DNA from 4 places in the Paenibacillus sp. V4I5 genome. Region 1 is predicted to be linked to each of the others. Evidence: a T-box and tRNA genes for the amino acid it is inferred to sense, from the RefSeq annotation. Region 1 holds a T-box; the other regions hold tRNA genes.

Region 1 (5,683 bases):
CGTTCATTCATGAGCCGAGCAAGCATTTGTGAGCGATGAATAATCGGAATATTCAATTGTTCCGCTGCTTGCATTTCTACATTGTCTTTGGCCAAAGCGGTTGAATATACTACCAAATCGGCCCCTGACACATTCCTAGCTTCATGTCCGATGAAAACTTGAGCACCCTTCGCTTTCAGCTTTTCTGTAAGCTCTTGCTGCGCCAGATCGGAACCAGATATCCGGTATCCCATTTCCAGCATGACTTTGGCAATGGCACTCATGCCGTATCCGCCGATGCCTATAAAATGTACGTGTTCTGCTTGACTCACGCCGTTCTCACCATCCTTTTTCAGAATCGGTTTGATAGGTAATCCAAGAACGAACATCAGAGATTAAATACAGCGTGCCGGATACGACCGCCAGATCATCCTGCTCAGTTCTACTTGTTAGTGTTTCTAAGGCTCGCTTCCAATCTCGCTCGACAATGATATCTACCTCACGGTTCATCTCGCGCAGCAGCCCTCTTGCAATCTCAGCGAGCATAGAAGCGTCACCTTTTTTATGAAAATCGGGTTCCGTAATAATAAGAGTATCCACCAATGGTAGTATATGCCTTAAGTAGCCTGTATGATTCTTCGTCGAGAGCATTCCTACCATCATATGAAGTTTACGGTAAGTATATACACTTTGGAGCGCGGAAGCCAGTGTTGCGGCCCCTTCGGGGTTGTGAGCGCCATCGAGTAATATACGAGGTTCGCTCGAAACCATCTCAAGCCTGCCCGGCCAACGTGTCTCCTTGAGTCCTTTGAACAGATCCTCATCATCTACGATGCAGGCATAATATTGACGAAGAACTTCAAGCGTCATTACGGCCACGGCTGCGTTCTTTAATTGGTGCTCTCCGTTTAACGTAATCGGTACACCATTAATATTTCGAAACGGCCCGCTAAAATCAAATGTTTGGCTATCTAGCTCACTTGTCACATTCGTGTAATTGAATTGTCCACCAAGTGAGTAGAGTGTTGCTTTTTTCGCCTTGGCTGTTTGATCGATCACACTCCAAACCTCATGCGGCTCAACAGCTGTAATAACAGGTACACCAGCTTTAATAATACCCGCTTTATCTGCTGCGACTAATTCGAGTGTATCCCCCAAGATTTCCATATGGTCATGGCCTACATTCGTAATAATGGTTACGACGGGATTCACAATATTCGTGCTATCCAGCCTTCCCCCGAGACCTGTTTCCCATACGACGTAATCGGGATATGCCACTTTGCCGAAATGCATGATCGCAAGCGCAGTCGAAATTTCAAACATAGACGGAGGACCGACTTCAGTCTCTGCGATTTCGTCAACGATTGGCTTCATTTCATTCACCAGTCTGAGCAGCACGTCGTCCGGAATGTCGGCTCCATTCACTTGGATACGATTCGTATATTTTTCCAAATAAGGAGACGTGAATGTTCCAACGTCATATCCACAAGCTTGCAAAACAGAAGATAGATAGGCACATGTAGAGCCTTTGCCATTCGTCCCAGCCACATGAATGAATTTCAGCCTACGTTCGGGGTGACCCAGTTTCTCCATCAGCAACTGCATTCGTTGAAGCCCCGGTTTCATACCGAGCTTCTCCATCCGGCCGACAATCCAGGCAATGGCTTCTTGCGCTGTCTGGAATTCAGCCGAAGGGGTGTCTTTGATTTTATCCATCGATTTCATCCTCATTTACTATATGAATCAGCTTGTTTTCGTAACTAGGCAATCGTTTGATTTACTGCAATTATCCTTTTAACTCCGCTAATCGCGCAATCACTTTGTCTCGCTTATCGGCATAATCAGCAAGCTTTGCCTTTTCTTCCTCAATGACCTTAGCTGGCGCCTTGGCAACAAAGCCCTCATTGCCTAGTTTTTTCTCGATACGCTCTACTTCACCGTGCAAAGATTGTAATTCTTTATCCAAGCGCGTCAGCTCTTGCGCAATGTCGATAAGACCAGCCAGCGGCAAGAAAAGCTCAGCTCCTGTAATGATAGCTGTCATAGCTTTCTCTGGTGCTGCCATTTCAGCGTCAATTTGGAGTAGAGAAGTATTACAGAAACGCTTCAGGTATTCCTCATTGCTGCGGAGAATACTCAGCGTATCGCTGCTAGCTGGCTTTACAAGCAGTTCAACTTTCTTACTCATAGGCACATTCACTTCGGCCCGAATATTACGAACAGAACGAATAACGTCCATCAACAGTTCCATCTCGCGAACAGCGTCAGGCGATTCGAAAGCCTCATTCTCTACTGGCCAAGAGGCAAGCGTAATCGTCTCACCCACATGCGGCAGATGCTGCCAAATCTCTTCCGAAATGAACGGCATGAATGGATGAATCAAACGTTGCGTATGGTCAAGTACATACGCAAGTACGGACTGAGTTTTACTCTTAGCAGACGCATCTGTCCCGTATAAGCTTAATTTACTGAACTCAATGTACCAATCACAGAGATCATCCCAGATGAAATTGTACAGCAATCGGCCAGTTTCACCGAATTCATAGCTGTCGATGAGACGAGTCACGTCACGAACAGTTTCATTCAGACGGTGCAGAATCCAGCGGTCTGCCGTGCCTAGTTGACCTGTAAGATCAATATCTGCTGCGGTTACACCTTCGAGATTCATTAAAGCAAAGCGAGATGCATTCCAGATCTTATTCGCAAAATTCCGCGCCTGCTCCACACGTTCCCAACGGAAACGTAGATCTTGCCCCGGTGTGCTGCTCGTCGAAATCATATAGCGCATAGCATCAGCGCCGTATTTCTCGATTACTTCAAGCGGATCGACTCCATTGCCAAGAGATTTTGACATTTTGCGGCCTTCGGAATCCCGTACGAGACCATGCATCAATACATCTTTAAACGGAATTTGATCCGTAAATTCAAGTGCGGTGAAGATCATCCTTGCTACCCAGAAATAAATGATGTCATAGCCGGTAACCAGTACATTCGTCGGATAGAAACGCTTCATATCCTCAGTCTCATTCGGCCAGCCAAGTGTAGAGAACGGCCACAATGCGGAACTAAACCATGTATCAAGCACATCGTTGTCTTGGTTCAAATTCGTGCTTTGGCAGTGCGAGCAAGCCGTAGCATCCTCACGTGTTACCGTGATTTGGCCACAATCCGCGCAGTGCCAGGCAGGAATGCGATGTCCCCACCACAACTGACGGGAAATACACCAATCACGCACGTTTTCAATCCAGTTTAAGTAAATTTTCTCGAAACGATCCGGAACGAAGTTAACACCTTTACCTGTTTTTTGTGCATCAATCGCTTGATCAGCAAGCGGCTGCATTTTCACAAACCATTGCGTTGATAAATAAGGCTCGATCACTGCGCCGCTGCGCTCGCTATGACCTACTTGATGAACGTGTTCCTCTATTTTGATAAGAACACCTTGCTCCTTCAAGTCAGCGACAATTTGCTTGCGGCATTCAAAACGATCTTTCCCCTGGTAAGGACCCGCATTCGCGTTCATCGTGCCGGTTTCGTCCATAACCAGAATTTGCGGTAGGTCGTGACGCTTCCCGACTTCGAAGTCATTCGGATCGTGAGCCGGTGTAATTTTTACGGCGCCGCTTCCGAACTCTTTTTCAACATAATCATCCGCAATGATCGGAATCTCGCGATTCACGATCGGGAGAAGCAGCGTTTTGCCGATGAGATGCTGGTAGCGCTCATCCTTCGGATGAACAGCAACCGCTGTATCGCCAAGCATCGTCTCAGGACGTGTTGTGGCAACAACGATTGAACCTGTTCCGTCGGTTGTTTTGTATTCTAAGTGATAGAGGGCGCCTTGCACCTCTTTATATTCTACCTCAATGTCAGATAGCGCTGTACGAGCCGCTGGATCCCAGTTAATAATATAATTCCCGCGATAGATGAGGCCTTTCTCATAAAGACTTACGAATACTTCACGAACAGCTTGTGATAAGCCCTCATCCAAGGTGAATCGCTCACGCGAATAGTCCAACGAGAAGCCCATTTTGGCCCATTGCTCACGAATTGTATTCGCATATAGCTCTTTCCACTCCCACACCTTCTCCAAGAACTTCTCGCGTCCGAGATCATAACGTGATTGTCCTTGCTCGCGGAGCTTTTGCTCTACCCTTGTTTGGGTAGCAATACCCGCATGATCAGATCCAGGCAGCCATAGTGCGTCATAACCCTGCATCCTTTTGGTACGAATTAAAATATCCTGCAGTGTAAAATCAAGCGCATGCCCGATATGCAGCATACCTGTTACGTTCGGAGGCGGAATCACAATGGTGTAGGTTTCTGCATCAGGACGGGTGCCCGCTTTGAAAAATTCATTTTTAATCCAGTAATCGTACCACTTGCGCTCAGCTTCTTTTGGATCGTACGTAGTAGGCATTTGCAATTGTTCTTTGGTCTCATTAGCTTCAGTCATAAGATTACCTCCATTACTATTATCTCTGTTAAACAGGCTTATAAGGCCTGTAAGTCATCTTACATCGGCGTCCATTCAAACAAAAAAAGCCCTCCGCCCGCAAAGGACGAAAGGCTTGCTTCCGTGGTACCACCTTCATTCCGCGCAGCTTCAAAAGAAGCGCGTGGCTCTCAAACAGATAACGGCTGCGGCCGGCGAATGCTAATGCTGCTCACCGCATAAACGGGCGCATACAATCACACTCACAACTCCAGGGCGACTTCGTTCGGTTGCTTCCTATGGAACCTTTCAGCGCTACCAGTTCCACTCTCTGAAGGGCTTACCGCCTACTACTCCCTATCAACGTTTCCAATATTACTCAAAATGGTTTATATCATATGATATCGAACATTTGAAATAGAGTCAATATATCATTCCAGTATTACCTTTTATGCATAAAATATGCTTGCTTCCGAAAGATGTTACGAAAATGAATAAGAGCCCCCAGCCGCTATAAGCAGCCAAAGGCTCTTGCCTATGTATCTGTTATTTATCTAGGCAGATAAATAACCTGCCCAACTGAAATTTCCTGATCATTCATACGATTCAGAAGTTGAAGCTCACGCGGGTTGAGTTGATACCGTTTGGCAATCGAATCCAACGTATCTTCTTTCTGAACAATGCACATTTTTAGTTTCCTAAACTCTTGCGTTCCTGTGTTGCTTTGAAGAAATAGCCGCTTCCACTCCACGGCATCTATTCGCGTCTCTTCCGCAAGCGCAGCTTGCGCTTCCGCTTCTGCATTCCTCTTATCGGTGAGATACGAGCCTGCCTTAGAAAGAAGCGATTTAATACCGTACGGGTTGATGTCCACAGCCTCATCCGCCTTTTTGCCAAAGGCGACTTTGAGTTCTTTCTTGTCTTCCGTAACCACCGTGCTTTCTTGATGGGGTGTCACCTTTAATTCGGTTTGTTCAATCTCCACTACAACTAGACCATCGTCAGAACCAGCCTCTTGAATGGGAGCCACATTAGGAAGAGCATCAGAATAAGACGCTACATTTACGGGTTCTCGTATGGTTGGAACTGCCAGTGGTTCCTGTTCGGGCTGTGGCTGATAGGTCATAGGCGGCTCGAACCTTGGGATGTTAACCTCATGAACGAAAGTAACTTCCTCTTCTTCCTGCCAGCTCTCCAGCGGAACCGAAACAATTTCGACGCCTTGCAGGGAAAGAACACCTGTAACGTTCAGACTTCTGGCCGATAAAA
Region 2 (5,683 bases), 760 kb from region 1:
GGAGGCGTAACCCATTTGAAATTGTTTGAAAGCCTTTTCATACAAGAACATGACATACATATAAGTTGAGTTTGCAGGGCCTCCTGCCGTAATGACGAATGCAGAAGTAAACATTTGGAAGGATCCAATAATACCTAGCACTAAATTAAAAAACATGACAGGTGAGAGCATTGGTAACGTAATGGTAAAAAACTTACGGACGATTCCAGCACCATCTACGGAAGCGGATTCATATAAATCTTTCGGAATTTGTTTCAAGCCCGCTAGGAAGATAACCATGGTGGACCCAAACTGCCAAGCATTCAGTAAGATAAGAGTGCCAAGAGCTGTATCAGGGTTCGATATCCATCCAACTCCAGTAATATGAAACCATCCCAGAATGTGATTGATATACCCATCCAATCCGAACATGTTTCGCCAAAGCGCAGATACCGCAATACTTCCCCCAATTAACGATGGAAAATAAATAGCTGTCCGATACACATTCATCCCACGGAGACTCCGATTCAGCAGCATCGCTACCATTAGGGAAAAAAACAACTTGACTGGCACGGAGATGAGAACAAACGAGAAAGTTACAGAAAGCGATTTCAAGAATAATCGATCTTTTGTAAAAATCTCCGAATAGTTTTTCGAGCCAATCCATGATGGCTTATCCAGTAATGAATAATCTGTAAAAGATAAATAAAATGACTGAATAATAGGCCATAGCGTCAACAATAGAAAGCCAATTAACCAAGGGGAAATGAATAGATACCCGGCAGTATTATACTCATCTTTATTGCGAAACCTACGCTTTCTTATAATCATAGTTGTTACCTTCTCTCAGCTTAAAATAAATGGGGTCAATGTTACTTAATGTATTTCGATTGTAATCCTAATATTTTATTGTGTCAACCTAATATATAAATAATGTTATGTTAAATAAACTAGTTTTATGTTTATTTTAACCGCTTACTTTCATAACATAAAACACATTATTTACTTATAATCCGTTTATTTCTTGGATATATCGACAAACAACATAAAAAAGTTCCCGAATCAAGTTTACTTGTAAACTTGATTCGGGAACTTTGTAAATCGAGCTACTTCAATTATTCTAAATCGTTAACTTTCTGTGAAAGCACTGATACTTTCCCTAATAATTAAGTCGCTTTGCAGCAATACTTTTTCATAGGGCATATGCCTATTCTTCAATCTCCATAACAACAAGTCTACTGCTTTGATACCGAGTGCATCTTTCTCAGCATTGATCGTTGTAAGCGTTGGAAAGTCTTTAACAATATCGACATTGTTATCAAAACCTGTTAAAGAACAATCCTCAGGGACACGAAGATTCATTGCCTTTAAGGCATTATGCACTAGCACGGCAATTTGATCATTCGCGCTCACGAATGCTGTAGGAAACTCACTAGCCGGGATGGACTGCAAACCTGTCAGCAGCAAATTCGTATTTTCTTCTCTCAAAGAAGGTATCACATTTAACAACGCATGACTTCTATGCAAATAAGGCAGTTCATTCTCCTCCATGATAGACCTGAACCCTATCCAACGGTCAAAAAAACTTCGCGAATAACGCAAATTGCCGATGAATTGGATACGGGTGTGACCCTTGCCAATCAAAAAATTAGTAAGCTTGCGCATAATATCCACATTATTCATGAAAATAGTGTCCGATTCAATCATCTCATCTTCATGATCGACCATTACAAAGGGGATTGCCTTACTTCTTAGCTCCATCAGCATCGGCGTTGATACAAGCCCAACACCAATGACCCCTAACAGACCCTCTGGTTTCATAACCAGATTAAAGTTTCTAGGATTGTCATCTGAGACAATAATCGAGCCTATTCCTTCAGATTCAAGTGTTTTGGAGATGCCGTCTAGTACTTTCCCCCAATAGCCGGACTCTTTATTCTGGCTGCGAATGTTCGGAATTAGAATACAAACGATTTTATCACTTTGCTCCGAAGTGGACTGACTCTGAATTTTTTTAATCGTTTTCTGGTTCAGATATCCTAATTGGGAAGCGATTTCAAAAATTTTTTCTCTCGTTACTGCACTAATGCCAGATTTCCCGGACAATGCTTTCGATACTGCATATTTAGATACACCAACTCGATCCGCGATCTCCTGCATGGTAATTTTATTCGTTTTTGTCAAAGCTATCACTCCAAATCAGTATCCGACACTCGTGTTGATTTTGTAAACCAAACAATACTCTCATAATAATAACAAATTAGCATATATAAGTATACAAGAAGTGTTATCTCTAGTAGATGGAGAAAATAAAAAGAAGAGAAGGCGCTTATTAGCAACCTACTCTTCTTTACCGATAATGCGGTCAAGAGGACTCGAACCTCCACGGGGGGTTAGCCCACACGGACCTGAACCGTGCGCGTCTGCCAATTCCGCCATGACCGCGAAACAGAGAACTTTAGACTAGGTCTAAAGCTCCCCATAAATACTGAGTCATGTAGGATTCGAACCTACGACACCCTGATTAAAAGTCAGGTGCTCTACCAACTGAGCTAATGACTCATGGACATAAATAAAAAAAATGGCGGAGCTGACGGGATTCGAACCCGCGGTCTCCTGCGTGACAGGCAGGCATGTTGGGCCACTACACCACAGCTCCACACTATGTAAGACATCTAATATAGGGATCTTTTTGATAATATCAAAAGTCTCTCCTTATATAAGAGGTTGGTTGCGGGGGCAGGATTTGAACCTGCGGCCTTCGGGTTATGAGCCCGACGAGCTACCGGGCTGCTCCACCCCGCGACATTACTAGCATGATATTTTATTATCCCCGAAAAATGTTTAGCTAATGCGTTACACTTTTTAAGGTAAAATGGTGGAGGCTGACGGGATCGAACCGCCGACCCTCTGCTTGTAAGGCAGATGCTCTCCCAGCTGAGCTAAGCCTCCATGGGATATAACTAGAATATAGATGGTGACCCGTAGGGGACTCGAACCCCTGTTACCTCCGTGAAAGGGAGGTGTCTTAACCACTTGACCAACGGGCCTCGTAAACAGGCTTTTCTTATGTAAAAGTTTATTGGTGGCGGAGAGAGAGGGATTCGAACCCTCGAGACGCTTGTGACGCCTACACGATTTCCAATCGTGCTCCTTCGGCCAGCTCGGACACCTCTCCATGAAAAGCCTGGTATGTTATAAAAAATGGCTCCCCGAACAGGACTCGAACCTGTGACAACTCGATTAACAGTCGAGTGCTCTACCAACTGAGCTATCAGGGAAAACTGCTTGGCAACGTTCTACTCTCCCAGAACCCTGCGGTTCAAGTACCATCGACGCTGGAGGGCTTAACGGTCGTGTTCGAGATGGGAACGCGTGGGTCCCCTCCGCCATCATCACCAAACAGTCAAAGCGTGTTTGCGCCTTGAAAACTAGATACGAAACTTGCGTAAAGTTAGAATTTTAGGTTTATTGGTTAAGCCCTCGACCGATTAGTATTCGTCAGCTGCATGCATTGCTGCACTTCCACCTCGAACCTATCAACCTCGTCGTCTACAAGGGGTCTTACATACTGGGAAATCTCATCTTGAGGGGGGCTTCGCGCTTAGATGCTTTCAGCGCTTATCCCCTCCGTACATAGCTACCCAGCGATGCCTCTGGCGAGACAACTGGTACACCAGCGGTACGTCCATCCCGGTCCTCTCGTACTAAGGACAGCTCCTCTCAAATTTCCTACGCCCGCGACAGATAGGGACCGAACTGTCTCACGACGTTCTGAACCCAGCTCGCGTACCGCTTTAATGGGCGAACAGCCCAACCCTTGGGACCTACTTCAGCCCCAGGATGCGATGAGCCGACATCGAGGTGCCAAACCTCCCCGTCGATGTGGACTCTTGGGGGAGATAAGCCTGTTATCCCCAGGGTAGCTTTTATCCGTTGAGCGATGGCCCTTCCATTCGGTACCACCGGATCACTAAGTCCGACTTTCGTCCCTGCTCGACTTGTAGGTCTCGCAGTCAAGCTCCCTTATGCCTTTGCACTCTGCGAATGATTTCCAACCATTCTGAGGGAACCTTTAAACGCCTCCGTTACATTTTAGGAGGCGACCGCCCCAGTCAAACTGCCCACCTGACACTGTCCCCATACCGGATCACGGTACTAGGTTAGAACTCCGATACGATCAGGGTGGTATCCCAACGATGCCTCCACCCAAGCTGGCGCTCAGGCTTCAAAGGCTCCCACCTATCCTGTACAGATCGTACCAAAGTCCAATATCAAGCTGCAGTAAAGCTCCATGGGGTCTTTCCGTCTTGTCGCGGGTAACCTGCATCTTCACAGGTATTAAAATTTCACCGGATCTCTCGTTGAGACAGCGCCCAAGTCGTTACGCCATTCGTGCGGGTCAGAATTTACCTGACAAGGAATTTCGCTACCTTAGGACCGTTATAGTTACGGCCGCCGTTTACTGGGGCTTCAATTCATAGCTTCGGGCTTGCGCCCTAACCACTCCTCTTAACCTTCCAGCACCGGGCAGGCGTCAGCCCGTATACTTCGCCTTGCGGCTTCGCACAGACCTGTGTTTTTGCTAAACAGTCGCTTGGGCCTTTTCACTGCGGCCCCCTCGGGCTATTCACCCTACCGAGGCACCCCTTCTCCCGAAGTTACGGGGTCATTTTGCCGAGTTCCTTAACGAGAGTTCTTCCGCGCGCCTTAGAATTCTCTTCTCACCCACCTGTGTCGGTTTGCGGTACGGGCACCTTCGCCTGGCTAGAAGCTTTTCTTGGCAGTGTGAACTCATGACCTTCGGTACTTAAATTTCCCTCCCCATCACAGCCCAGCCTTAACGATGTGCGGATTTGCCTACACATCAGCCTCACTGCTTGGACGAGCATCCATCAGCTCGCGTCACTATCCTTCTGCGTCACTCCATTGCTCATAACGGCTACGGTGGTACAGGAATTTCCACCTGTTGTCCATCGACTACGCCTTTCGGCCTCGCCTTAGGTCCCGACTTACCCTGAGCGGACGAGCCTTCCTCAGGAACCCTTAGGTTTTCGGCGGATCAGATTCTCACTGATCTTTTCGTTACTTATACCGGCATTCTCACTTGTATGCGCTCCACCTGTCCTTACGGTCAGAATTCTACGTACATACAACGCTCCCCTACCCATGCACTAAAGTGCAAGCCATAGCTTCGGTGGCGTGTTTAGCCCCGTTACATTTTCGGCGCAGAGTCACTCGACCAGTGAGCTATTACGCACTCTTTCAATGGTGGCTGCTTCTAAGCCAACATCCTGGTTGTCTGTGCAACTCCACATCCTTTCCCACTTAACACACACTTGGGGACCTTAGCTGATGGTCTGGGCTGTTTCCCTTTTGACAATGGATCTTAGCACTCACTGTCTGACTCCCGGATTTAAGTTTGTGGCATTCAGAGTTTGACTGGACTTGGTAACCCTTGGCGGGCCCCGCACCCAATCAGTGCTTTACCTCCACAACTCAACATCCGAGGCTAGCCCTAAAGCTATTTCGGGGAGAACCAGCTATCTCCGAGTTCGATTGGAATTTCTCCGCTACCCCCACCTCATCCCCGCATTTTTCAACATGCGTGGGTTCGGGCCTCCAGTGAGTGTTACCTCACCTTCACCCTGGACAGGGGTAGATCACACGGTTTCGGGTCTACGTCCACGTACTAAAGCGCCCT
Region 3 (5,683 bases), 450 kb from region 1:
ACTTGCTGGAGCTGCTCGGATAACTGAGCAACTTGCTGGGTATCCTTTACATTACGAGCGAAGTAAATGACCCCGCCTATATGGTTTTGTTCAATAAAGCTCTCCAAGTCTTCCGTCATACCCGTGCCTTCAAAACCACAGAGGATCATCTGACCGATTTTTTGCCGAAGTGTCAATGCATTAAGGTCTATCTGGCTCCCGCTCATATTCATATCGTTTACTAACTCCCCTCGTAAAGCTATCAAATTTATTAATGTAAGTGTTTACAAAGCTAACTGAATACCTATTATTATAGGAATAACAAAATAATATTTCAATATAAATTTAAAATATGAAATTTTATTTTAAAATTAGAACCGAGAAACATGAAAAAAGGCAAACGAATGTAACCCCACTCGCTGCCTCTTTTATGCTACCTCATATAGTTATCTATCGCTGCTAAAACCCCTTCTAATTTGCGATTAACTTCTGTCAGCTTAGATTCCAGCTGTTCATAGTTACTTTGTGAATCAAGAATTGTTTCATCCATTGCAACCTGCAAGACATAGGCCGAGCTGGAAAGATCTATCGCCCCAATATTAGAAGCAATCCCTTTCAGCGTATGAACCAGCAATATAGCTTTCTTGATGTCGTCTGCTTGAAGCGGCTCTCGAATTTCTACAGCTGTTTCTGCATGATTTTGCACAAATAGCCGTAAAATTCGATGATATAATTCCGTTTTATTTCCCCACACTGAACAGCTCAATGGGTTCAAAGGGCTTTGTTATATAAGCCTTACTTCCTGCTTCAAGCACTTGCTCCTTAACGCCCTTCACCGCATCAGCCGTCATAGCGATAATGGGTGGAACTTTGTAGCCTATCTTTATGATTTGATGCGTAGCCTCATATCCGTCCATCACAGGCATTTGCAAGTCCATTAAAATGGCGTCATACCGCTTATATCCGACCATGTTTATATCTACCGCACCATTCTCCGCCATATCGACAAACACATCCCCTTCTCACTTAGAAATTCTTTGGCTACCATCTGATTGATCTCATTATGAGTTAGCAGAAGCACTCCATTTCCACATCAATTATATTGCCTTATGTATGAAAAAAACGTTCGGCTATACGGGCACTAAGCCAAAACTTTTCAGAATGCAGTACCACCAAGTGACGCACCTGCAAAAATAGACAGTCACCTAAGGCTCCTCGTGATCAAAGGGACTGCCCTTGTCGAAATCCTATTTAGTGATTAAACGACAAAAAAAGTGGATGATCAGGAAAGCTTCCTGTTCAACCACTTTACTTTATAATGCGATACCGGCGAGAGGACTCGAACCTCCACTCGTTAGAACTCGATTTTGAGTCGAGCGCGTCTGCCATTCCGCCACGCCGGCTTATACGGCGCACCTTGATGTGTTAAGGCGCGCCTGCAGTTAAGATGATAATGCCGAAGACCGGACTTGAACCGGTACGGTAGTCACCTACCGCAGGATTTTAAGTCCTGTGCGTCTGCCGATTCCGCCACTCCGGCTTAATTGAAAGCTCCGAACTGGAAGTAACTATACTACAATCCAGTTCGTCACTTTGGAATGCGCGTAGAGGGACTTGAACCCCCACGGTCGCCCGCTAGATCCTAAGTCTAGTGCGTCTGCCAATTCCGCCATACGCGCATGCTGTAAATAAGGCAAGTGAGTCATGTAGGATTCGAACCTACGACACCCTGATTAAAAGTCAGGTGCTCTACCAACTGAGCTAATGACTCATGTAAGACATGAGTTTTGAAAAAATGGGCGGACGACGGGACTTGAACCCGCGAATGCTGGATCCACAAACCAGTGCGTTAACCCCTTCGCCACGACCGCCATATGAATAAGTCTTGCTGAGTCCGAAAAGTACTCGGCGTTATTACAACGCTTCGCTTTTTTGGGTACTGTGGTGCCGTCGAGAGGACTTGAACCCCCAACCTACTGATTACAAGTCAGTTGCTCTACCAGTTGAGCTACAACGGCTTATTTAGTTATGGGGTCCCCGAAAAGTAATCGGAAACCTACTATACTTCACTTTTTGGGGTAAAGTGGTGGCTCGGGACGGAATCGAACCGCCGACACGAGGATTTTCAGTCCTCTGCTCTACCGACTGAGCTACCGAGCCATGCTTGATGATCACTTTTTGGTGTAAATGGCGGAGCTGACGGGATTCGAACCCGCGGTCTCCTGCGTGACAGGCAGGCATGTTAGGCCACTACACCACAGCTCCAGAATGTACATGATATGGTGAACGCTGACGGGATCGAACCGCCGACCCCTACCCTGTCAAGGTAGTGCTCTCCCAGCTGAGCTAAGCGTTCATGAGAAATATGCCCTTGTGGGGATTATTAATGACCCGTAGGGGACTCGAACCCCTGTTACCTCCGTGAAAGGGAGGTGTCTTAACCACTTGACCAACGGGCCTTACTTCCACGCAAAAGAGGCGGCAAAAAAAATACCCAACTAGTGGGTACTGCTTGGCAACGTTCTACTCTCCCAGAACCCTGCGGTTCAAGTACCATCGACGCTGGAGGGCTTAACGGTCGTGTTCGAGATGGGAACGCGTGGGTCCCCTCCGCCATCATCACCAAACAGTCAAAGCGTGTTTGCGCCTTGAAAACTAGATACGAAACTTGCGTAAAGTTAGAATTTTAGGTTTATTGGTTAAGCCCTCGACCGATTAGTATTCGTCAGCTGCATGCATTGCTGCACTTCCACCTCGAACCTATCAACCTCGTCGTCTACAAGGGGTCTTACATACTGGGAAATCTCATCTTGAGGGGGGCTTCGCGCTTAGATGCTTTCAGCGCTTATCCCCTCCGTACATAGCTACCCAGCGATGCCTCTGGCGAGACAACTGGTACACCAGCGGTACGTCCATCCCGGTCCTCTCGTACTAAGGACAGCTCCTCTCAAATTTCCTACGCCCGCGACAGATAGGGACCGAACTGTCTCACGACGTTCTGAACCCAGCTCGCGTACCGCTTTAATGGGCGAACAGCCCAACCCTTGGGACCTACTTCAGCCCCAGGATGCGATGAGCCGACATCGAGGTGCCAAACCTCCCCGTCGATGTGGACTCTTGGGGGAGATAAGCCTGTTATCCCCAGGGTAGCTTTTATCCGTTGAGCGATGGCCCTTCCATTCGGTACCACCGGATCACTAAGTCCGACTTTCGTCCCTGCTCGACTTGTAGGTCTCGCAGTCAAGCTCCCTTATGCCTTTGCACTCTGCGAATGATTTCCAACCATTCTGAGGGAACCTTTAAACGCCTCCGTTACATTTTAGGAGGCGACCGCCCCAGTCAAACTGCCCACCTGACACTGTCCCCATACCGGATCACGGTACCAGGTTAGAACTCCGATACGATCAGGGTGGTATCCCAACGATGCCTCCACCCAAGCTGGCGCTCAGGCTTCAAAGGCTCCCACCTATCCTGTACAGATCGTACCAAAGTCCAATATCAAGCTGCAGTAAAGCTCCATGGGGTCTTTCCGTCTTGTCGCGGGTAACCTGCATCTTCACAGGTATTAAAATTTCACCGGATCTCTCGTTGAGACAGCGCCCAAGTCGTTACGCCATTCGTGCGGGTCAGAATTTACCTGACAAGGAATTTCGCTACCTTAGGACCGTTATAGTTACGGCCGCCGTTTACTGGGGCTTCAATTCATAGCTTCGGAACCGAGGTCCCTAACCACTCCTCTTAACCTTCCAGCACCGGGCAGGCGTCAGCCCGTATACTTCGCCTTGCGGCTTCGCACAGACCTGTGTTTTTGCTAAACAGTCGCTTGGGCCTTTTCACTGCGGCCCCCTCGGGCTATTCACCCTACCGAGGCACCCCTTCTCCCGAAGTTACGGGGTCATTTTGCCGAGTTCCTTAACGAGAGTTCTTCCGCGCGCCTTAGAATTCTCTTCTCACCCACCTGTGTCGGTTTGCGGTACGGGCACCTTCGCCTGGCTAGAAGCTTTTCTTGGCAGTGTGAACTCATGACCTTCGGTACTTAAATTTCCCTCCCCATCACAGCCCAGCCTTACGATGTGCGGATTTGCCTACACATCAGCCTCACTGCTTGGACGAGCATCCATCAGCTCGCGTCACTATCCTTCTGCGTCACTCCATTGCTCATAACGGCTACGGTGGTACAGGAATTTCCACCTGTTGTCCATCGACTACGCCTTTCGGCCTCGCCTTAGGTCCCGACTTACCCTGAGCGGACGAGCCTTCCTCAGGAACCCTTAGGTTTTCGGCGGATCAGATTCTCACTGATCTTTTCGTTACTTATACCGGCATTCTCACTTGTATGCGCTCCACCTGTCCTTACGGTCAGAATTCTACGTACATACAACGCTCCCCTACCCATGCACATTGTGCAAGCCATAGCTTCGGTGGCGTGTTTAGCCCCGTTACATTTTCGGCGCAGAGTCACTCGACCAGTGAGCTATTACGCACTCTTTCAATGGTGGCTGCTTCTAAGCCAACATCCTGGTTGTCTGTGCAACTCCACATCCTTTCCCACTTAACACACACTTGGGGACCTTAGCTGATGGTCTGGGCTGTTTCCCTTTTGACAATGGATCTTAGCACTCACTGTCTGACTCCCGGATTTAAGTTTGTGGCATTCAGAGTTTGACTGGACTTGGTAACCCTTGGCGGGCCCCGCACCCAATCAGTGCTTTACCTCCACAACTCAACATCCGAGGCTAGCCCTAAAGCTATTTCGGGGAGAACCAGCTATCTCCGAGTTCGATTGGAATTTCTCCGCTACCCCCACCTCATCCCCGCATTTTTCAACATGCGTGGGTTCGGGCCTCCAGTGAGTGTTACCTCACCTTCACCCTGGACAGGGGTAGATCACACGGTTTCGGGTCTACGTCCACGTACTAAAGCGCCCTATTCAGACTCGCTTTCGCTGCGGCTCCGTCTTTTCAACTTAACCTCGCACGGGAACGTAACTCGCCGGTTCATTCTACAAAAGGCACGCCATCACCCATATAGAGGGCTCTGACTTCTTGTAAGCACACGGTTTCAGGTTCTTTTTCACTCCGCTTCCGCGGTGCTTTTCACCTTTCCCTCACGGTACTGCTTCACTATCGGTCACTAGGGAGTATTTAGCCTTGGCAGATGGTCCTGCCGGATTCCGACGGGGTTTCACGTGACCCGCCGTACTCAGGATACCTCTAGGGGTTTCGTTCGATTTTGGCTACAGGGCTTTTACCTTCTATGCCGGACCTTTCCAGATCTCTTCGCCTACCGAACTAACCCCACAACGAGGTCCTACAACCCCAAGGAGCAAGCTCCTTGGTTTGGGCTATTCCGCTTTCGCTCGCCGCTACTGACGGAATCACTTTTGTTTTCTTTTCCTCCAGGTACTTAGATGTTTCAGTTCCCTGGGTATGCCTCCAATGCAGCTATGTATTCACTGCATGGTAACTGCGCATTACCACAGCTGGGTTCCCCCATTCGGACATCCCCGGATCAAAGCCTGCTTACGGCTCCCCGAGGCATTTCGTCGTTCGCCACGTCCTTCTTCGGCTCCTAGTGCCTAGGCATCCTCCGTGTGCTCTTTCTAGCTTAACCATTTATAGGGACCTTTAGCGTTAGCTAAAGTCTCTCCTAAGCTGAAAAAACTTTAAAGATTTTTGCAAGATTCGTTAGAATCAAGCAACCT
Region 4 (5,683 bases), 1.5 Mb from region 1:
CCGGCCACTTATGAAATCCTTCTTAACATCATTTACATTGCGAGTGACGACTTCGTCTTTGCTCTGAGATGCCATGACCATTTTGCCTTGACCGACATAAATCCCAGCATACGATGGCTTCCCACCACTACCAAAGAACAAGACGTCACCAGGCTCTGCTTTTGCTATGTTCGTAATCTTCGTTTTATTCATCTTAAACTGCTCATCCAGTGATCTAGGAACCGAGTAGTTGAGAGTTTGAAAGACGTAATAGATCAGGCCTGAAGAATCAAAACCTGCCGAAGGCGATTCATTACTTTTGGAATAATCAACACCCGTCATTTTCTTTGCCAGGGAAACCGCGTCCATATCATCATTAGCCGCGTAAGCAGAAACTGCTGTAACAGCAGATAATGCAATGGTTATCGCCGCTGTAAGCCCCAAAGTACGGTGTGCAAGACTCTTTATCATAAATATTTCCTCCAGCATCATGTTATTTGTAGAAATGGGAAAGTTCTCACTTCCTTGTACAAGGTTACCATGGTAATGAAAAGTCTTTCATTCCTAAATTATTTCCTTTCAGGCATACCATTGGTAAGTTTGCCAAATATATCATTGGTTTAATTTAGATCATGAGGAGCTTGGCAAATTTGGTTAATTAAAACAAACTCATAATCTTTGTTAATTTGGAAATAATTGTACTGGGGTGATTTCATCCTATAGGAGGTTCAGACAAATGGTTTGGAGTCAGTGGTCGTTAGATCGTGTCATCATTTTCTTGGTTGGAGTAACCTATCTCTTCATATGGGTCCAGGTGACCTTATCGCATTATCGACAAAACTTTCATAACAAATTTATGTGGGGTCCGGTTATCCTGGCTCTTGTTATTAGTTTCGTCTCCATCATCAGTACACTGCTAAATAGCAAAGGCTGGTATATAGTGACCCATATCTGCTTCTGGCTTGGTGTCATTCAAGGAATAATCGGCTTTATTTTTCACATCAAGGGTGTTCAGAAACGGGTAGGCGGCTTAGCATTACGTAATTTTCTTACGGGGCCGCCAGTGATGATGCCTTTACTATTTTCAGTCATTAGCATTTTTGGTCTTACAGCTATTTATGGAGGTTGACTTACCATGAAGAATCATACCTATTATCCGACCTACAACGTCATGGATGAACAAAAGGAATGGGATTCCCATACACGGTCTATTGTGACCTCCCGACTTCAGCGTGAACATTCGCACCGTTTTTTAACGCCAGTAGAAGCGGAAACATTACGGGTTTGGTGCGCTTTGCTGATGGATGATCATCGAGGAGATATTATTCAAGCGATTCTTACTCATATTGATCAAACGTTAGCAGAAAATAAAGGGGAAGGACAGCGCAAGGTCAATGTCCCCCCTCTTCAAAAACTCTTGCGTCAGGGACTTAAAGCTATTGACGAGGCTGGATGGATAGCCGATAGCCGACCTTTCTTCCAATTAGACGAAGCTGCTCAAAAGCAAATCATGCGCCAAATCAGCGATGCTAGCTACCCTCTAACAGAAGCGTGGGAGGGCATTCCACAAAAAGCACTGTTTCATAAACTCCTTCAATTAAGTGTAGAGGCCTATTACTCACATCCTTTAGTTTGGTCGGAGATCGGTTTTGGCGGCCCTGCCTATCCTCGTGGATATGTGAGAGCAGACCCTGGCCAACTTGATCCTTGGGAGGCAGTGAGGAAGCCATGAAGTGGAGACATGAACATGATGCTGTCGATATCGTAATTGTAGGTGCAGGTGCAGCAGGCGGTGTACTAGCCAAAGAGTTGAGTGAAGCCGGCCTAAGTGTTGTTGTACTCGATGCTGGCCCTTGGCGGGATCCTCAGAAGGATTTCGCTAGTGACGAGCTGAGTATGCGGAGTTTAGCATGGGAGGATACTCGTATTGTTGATGGGACAGAACCATTTGGAATGGGGAGCCACCATTCGGGTAGGGGAATAGGCGGCGGGACGCAGAACTTTACCGGTGTTTTTTTACGCTTCCATGAATCAGATTTCAAAACAAAGTCCATTGACGGCGTAGGTGAAGATTGGCCCATTCACTACAAAGATCTTGAGCCCTACTATAGTAGAATCGAAAAAGAAATAGCTGTTTCCGGACCGAAACATTTCCCCTGGGGAAATTTCAATGGGCCTTACCCTTATCCAGAGCGCGACCCCCTAAGTCCTAATGCTTATTTATTTCAAAAGGGCTGCGAAGCACTTGGTATTCAATCCGCGGTTACACCGCTTGCTATTCTATCTGCTCCTTTTGAAGGTCGTCCTCCATGTACCAATCGTGGCTTCTGTATCGAAGGCTGTATGCCGAATGCCAAGTTTAGTACCTTGATCGTTCATATTCCTAAGGCCGTTCAAGCCGGGGCCGAAATTCTTCCTAATTGTATGGTTACACAAATTGAAGTCGATACACAGGGACATGTTAATGGTGTTCTCTTTGTTAACCAGGGAACCACCTACCGCCAACGTGCCAAAACGGTTATTTTATGCGCTCATGTTGTCGAGACCCCTCGCCTGCTGCTTCACTCAGCTACTCCTCAATTTCCTGACGGTCTAGCGAATTCCAGCGGCTGGGTAGGCCGTTCGATTATGACGCATAGCAGTAATGATGTCTACGCCAAATTTGAGCAAGAGGTTCGATTGTACAAAGGCACACCTGTGTTAGCCTCTACACAAGATTTCTATGAAACTGATCCGCACAGAGGCTTCGCACGTGGCTATACGATTCATTCTCATGGCTCGAGACCTATAGATATGGCTCAAGGGATCAGCAAAGCGTCTCACGAGCCCGTCTGGGGGCCACAGCTTAGGCAAATCATGCTGGATTACAACTATTATGGACGTTTAACCATGGTTGGTGAAGTGCTACCACAATGGGACAACCATATCTCCTTATCCGCTGAAAAAGATGAAAACGGAATGCCTCGTGCCTCCGTGACCTTCAATTATGGAGATAACGATCTTAAATTAATCGATCACGCTGTAGAGAATATGAAACTTATCCTCAAAGCAGCCGGAGGCGAGGTTGCCTACGTGGTATCTGATACACAGCATCTCATGGGCGGCTGCCGCATGGGGAATAATCCAGCTACCTCCGTCGTCAATTCTTACGGTCAAAGCCACGACATCCCGAATTTGTTCATTTGCGATGCGAGTCTCTTCGTAACCTCCAGTGGAGGGAATCCCACCAACACGGTCATGGCGCTTGCAGCTAGAACTGCCGATTATATTATTGAACTTGCTAGCTCTTAATTGGCAAGCTAGCTTCATGGTGAATTGCATTGCCTGTAGTTACTCATCTACAATGGAAGAGAGCTTTAGACAATGAAAGGAGAAGTGACCTCCATGGCTATCGCAGAATTCACCATTATCCCTATAGGAACAGCTACCACCAGTCTTAGCGGTTATGTTGCAGATCTGCACAAAGAACTAGAGAAACATTCCGATATCGCTTTTGAAATGACACCTATGGGTACCATTCTAGAGGGTCCCATAGATCGATTGCTTGAAGTCATTCGAGCCGTCCACGAAGTCCCTTTTACGAATGGTGCAGAGCGAGTCTCGACATCTATCAAAATCGACGATCGCCGTGACAAACCGGCCTCTATGAAGCAAAAAATGAAGTCCGTTGCAGACAAGTTGAAATAGAAAAAAGCATCCTGCTTATGGATGCTTTTTCTTTATGTAAGGGGCGAACTCTGCCTTTTGGAGATTATATAAAACAAAAAAAGACCTCGCGGCCTTCAACGTTTACTTATAAAAGTGAGTCATGTAGGATTCGAACCTACGACACCCTGATTAAAAGTCAGGTGCTCTACCAACTGAGCTAATGACTCAAGGTAAAATGGAGGCTGATGGATTCGAACCACCGAACTCGAAGAGAGCAGATTTACAGTCTGCCGTGTTTAGCCACTTCACTAAGCCTCCAGATGAGAGATAACCATGCTGCATTGTTGCAGCACAACCATCTCAATGGCTCGGGACGGAATCGAACCGCCGACACGAGGATTTTCAGTCCTCTGCTCTACCGACTGAGCTACCGAGCCTTATGTAATTGTCTTTAGCTTGTCCTAATTTACTAAAAAAAATAAATGGCGGAGCTGACGGGATTCGAACCCGCGGTCTCCTGCGTGACAGGCAGGCATGTTAGGCCACTACACCACAGCTCCAAACTATAAATGGTGCCGTCGAGAGGACTTGAACCCCCAACCTACTGATTACAAGTCAGTTGCTCTACCAGTTGAGCTACAACGGCATAAAGATAAAAATGGTGGAGGCTGACGGGATCGAACCGCCGACCCTCTGCTTGTAAGGCAGATGCTCTCCCAGCTGAGCTAAGCCTCCGACTGGATTGGTTTTATGATAGCGGCAGAGGGGCTCGAACCCCCGACCTTACGGGTATGAACCGTACGCTCTAGCCAGCTGAGCTACGCCGCCACATAAAAGGTATATATATTTGGAAACTGGCGGAGAGAGAGGGATTCGAACCCTCGCACCACTTACGCAGTCTAACCCCTTAGCAGAGGGTCCCCTTATAGCCACTTGGGTATCTCTCCAAGATATATATACACTCAGGAAATATTATTCCCTGAAAACTAGATACGAAACTTGCGTAAAGTAATTCATCTTAGGTTTATTGGTTAAGCCCTCGACCGATTAGTATTCGTCAGCTGCATGCATTGCTGCACTTCCACCTCGAACCTATCAACCTCGTCGTCTACAAGGGGTCTTACATACTGGGAAATCTCATCTTGAGGGGGGCTTCGCGCTTAGATGCTTTCAGCGCTTATCCCCTCCGTACATAGCTACCCAGCGATGCCTCTGGCGAGACAACTGGTACACCAGCGGTACGTCCATCCCGGTCCTCTCGTACTAAGGACAGCTCCTCTCAAATTTCCTACGCCCGCGACAGATAGGGACCGAACTGTCTCACGACGTTCTGAACCCAGCTCGCGTACCGCTTTAATGGGCGAACAGCCCAACCCTTGGGACCTACTTCAGCCCCAGGATGCGATGAGCCGACATCGAGGTGCCAAACCTCCCCGTCGATGTGGACTCTTGGGGGAGATAAGCCTGTTATCCCCAGGGTAGCTTTTATCCGTTGAGCGATGGCCCTTCCATTCGGTACCACCGGATCACTAAGTCCGACTTTCGTCCCTGCTCGACTTGTAGGTCTCGCAGTCAAGCTCCCTTATGCCTTTGCACTCTGCGAATGATTTCCAACCATTCTGAGGGAACCTTTAAACGCCTCCGTTACATTTTAGGAGGCGACCGCCCCAGTCAAACTGCCCACCTGACACTGTCCCCATACCGGATCACGGTACTAGGTTAGAACTCCGATACGATCAGGGTGGTATCCCAACGATGCCTCCACCCAAGCTGGCGCTCAGGCTTCAAAGGCTCCCACCTATCCTGTACAGATCGTACCAAAGTCCAATATCAAGCTGCAGTAAAGCTCCATGGGGTCTTTCCGTCTTGTCGCGGGTAACCTGCATCTTCACAGGTATTAAAATTTCACCGGATCTCTCGTTGAGACAGCGCCCAAGTCGTTACGCCATTCGTGCGGGTCAGAATTTACCTGACAAGGAATTTCGCTACCTTAGGACCGTTATAGTTACGGCCGCCGTTTACTGGGGCTTCAATTCATAGCTTCGGGCTTGCGCCC

What was found. The T-box of region 1 lies ahead of QFZ78_RS31115 (valine--tRNA ligase). A T-box ahead of a tRNA ligase gene usually reads a tRNA of that ligase, here a tRNA-Val.
Region 2: it has a tRNA-Val gene. The T-box ahead of QFZ78_RS31115 (valine--tRNA ligase) is inferred to sense a tRNA for this amino acid. The anticodon was not compared.
Region 3: it has a tRNA-Val gene. The T-box ahead of QFZ78_RS31115 (valine--tRNA ligase) is inferred to sense a tRNA for this amino acid. The anticodon was not compared.
Region 4: it has a tRNA-Val gene. The T-box ahead of QFZ78_RS31115 (valine--tRNA ligase) is inferred to sense a tRNA for this amino acid. The anticodon was not compared.

Annotation. Positions count from the first base shown of each region.
Region 1 covers NZ_JAUSZB010000002.1:6,343,452-6,349,134, reverse strand. The annotation lists gene murC (UDP-N-acetylmuramate--L-alanine ligase) at 1-311, opposite strand, end outside; gene QFZ78_RS31120 (bifunctional folylpolyglutamate synthase/dihydrofolate synthase) at 319-1,704, opposite strand; gene QFZ78_RS31115 (valine--tRNA ligase) at 1,766-4,435, opposite strand; T-box leader at 4,535-4,787, opposite strand; partial or broken gene QFZ78_RS38790 (LysM peptidoglycan-binding domain-containing protein) at 5,631-5,683, opposite strand, start outside.
Region 2 covers NZ_JAUSZB010000002.1:5,581,174-5,586,856, reverse strand. The annotation lists gene QFZ78_RS27540 (carbohydrate ABC transporter permease) at 1-810, opposite strand, end outside; gene QFZ78_RS27535 (LacI family DNA-binding transcriptional regulator) at 1,108-2,163, opposite strand; tRNA gene QFZ78_RS27530 (tRNA-Leu) at 2,340-2,424, opposite strand; tRNA gene QFZ78_RS27525 (tRNA-Lys) at 2,469-2,541, opposite strand; tRNA gene QFZ78_RS27520 (tRNA-Asp) at 2,562-2,638, opposite strand; tRNA gene QFZ78_RS27515 (tRNA-Met) at 2,708-2,784, opposite strand; tRNA gene QFZ78_RS27510 (tRNA-Val) at 2,856-2,931, opposite strand; tRNA gene QFZ78_RS27505 (tRNA-Glu) at 2,955-3,029, opposite strand; tRNA gene QFZ78_RS27500 (tRNA-Ser) at 3,066-3,157, opposite strand; tRNA gene QFZ78_RS27495 (tRNA-Asn) at 3,185-3,260, opposite strand; rRNA gene rrf (5S ribosomal RNA) at 3,266-3,382, opposite strand; rRNA gene QFZ78_RS27485 (23S ribosomal RNA) at 3,451-5,683, opposite strand, start outside.
Region 3 covers NZ_JAUSZB010000002.1:5,890,443-5,896,125, reverse strand. The annotation lists gene QFZ78_RS28930 (anhydro-N-acetylmuramic acid kinase) at 1-206, opposite strand, end outside; gene QFZ78_RS28925 (Hpt domain-containing protein) at 413-733, opposite strand; gene QFZ78_RS28920 (response regulator) at 720-980, opposite strand; tRNA gene QFZ78_RS28915 (tRNA-Leu) at 1,304-1,382, opposite strand; tRNA gene QFZ78_RS28910 (tRNA-Leu) at 1,434-1,519, opposite strand; tRNA gene QFZ78_RS28905 (tRNA-Leu) at 1,579-1,658, opposite strand; tRNA gene QFZ78_RS28900 (tRNA-Lys) at 1,678-1,750, opposite strand; tRNA gene QFZ78_RS28895 (tRNA-His) at 1,778-1,850, opposite strand; tRNA gene QFZ78_RS28890 (tRNA-Thr) at 1,922-1,997, opposite strand; tRNA gene QFZ78_RS28885 (tRNA-Phe) at 2,064-2,139, opposite strand; tRNA gene QFZ78_RS28880 (tRNA-Asp) at 2,168-2,244, opposite strand; tRNA gene QFZ78_RS28875 (tRNA-Val) at 2,260-2,335, opposite strand; tRNA gene QFZ78_RS28870 (tRNA-Glu) at 2,367-2,438, opposite strand; rRNA gene rrf (5S ribosomal RNA) at 2,490-2,606, opposite strand; rRNA gene QFZ78_RS28860 (23S ribosomal RNA) at 2,675-5,592, opposite strand.
Region 4 covers NZ_JAUSZB010000002.1:4,871,560-4,877,242, reverse strand. The annotation lists gene QFZ78_RS24280 (NlpC/P60 family protein) at 1-450, opposite strand, end outside; gene QFZ78_RS24275 (hypothetical protein) at 716-1,108, shown strand; gene QFZ78_RS24270 (gluconate 2-dehydrogenase subunit 3 family protein) at 1,115-1,711, shown strand; gene QFZ78_RS24265 (GMC family oxidoreductase) at 1,708-3,270, shown strand; gene QFZ78_RS24260 (MTH1187 family thiamine-binding protein) at 3,364-3,666, shown strand; tRNA gene QFZ78_RS24255 (tRNA-Lys) at 3,782-3,854, opposite strand; tRNA gene QFZ78_RS24250 (tRNA-Tyr) at 3,864-3,945, opposite strand; tRNA gene QFZ78_RS24245 (tRNA-Phe) at 3,992-4,064, opposite strand; tRNA gene QFZ78_RS24240 (tRNA-Asp) at 4,111-4,187, opposite strand; tRNA gene QFZ78_RS24235 (tRNA-Thr) at 4,198-4,273, opposite strand; tRNA gene QFZ78_RS24230 (tRNA-Val) at 4,287-4,362, opposite strand; tRNA gene QFZ78_RS24225 (tRNA-Met) at 4,382-4,455, opposite strand; tRNA gene QFZ78_RS24220 (tRNA-Ser) at 4,483-4,574, opposite strand; rRNA gene QFZ78_RS24215 (23S ribosomal RNA) at 4,655-5,683, opposite strand, start outside.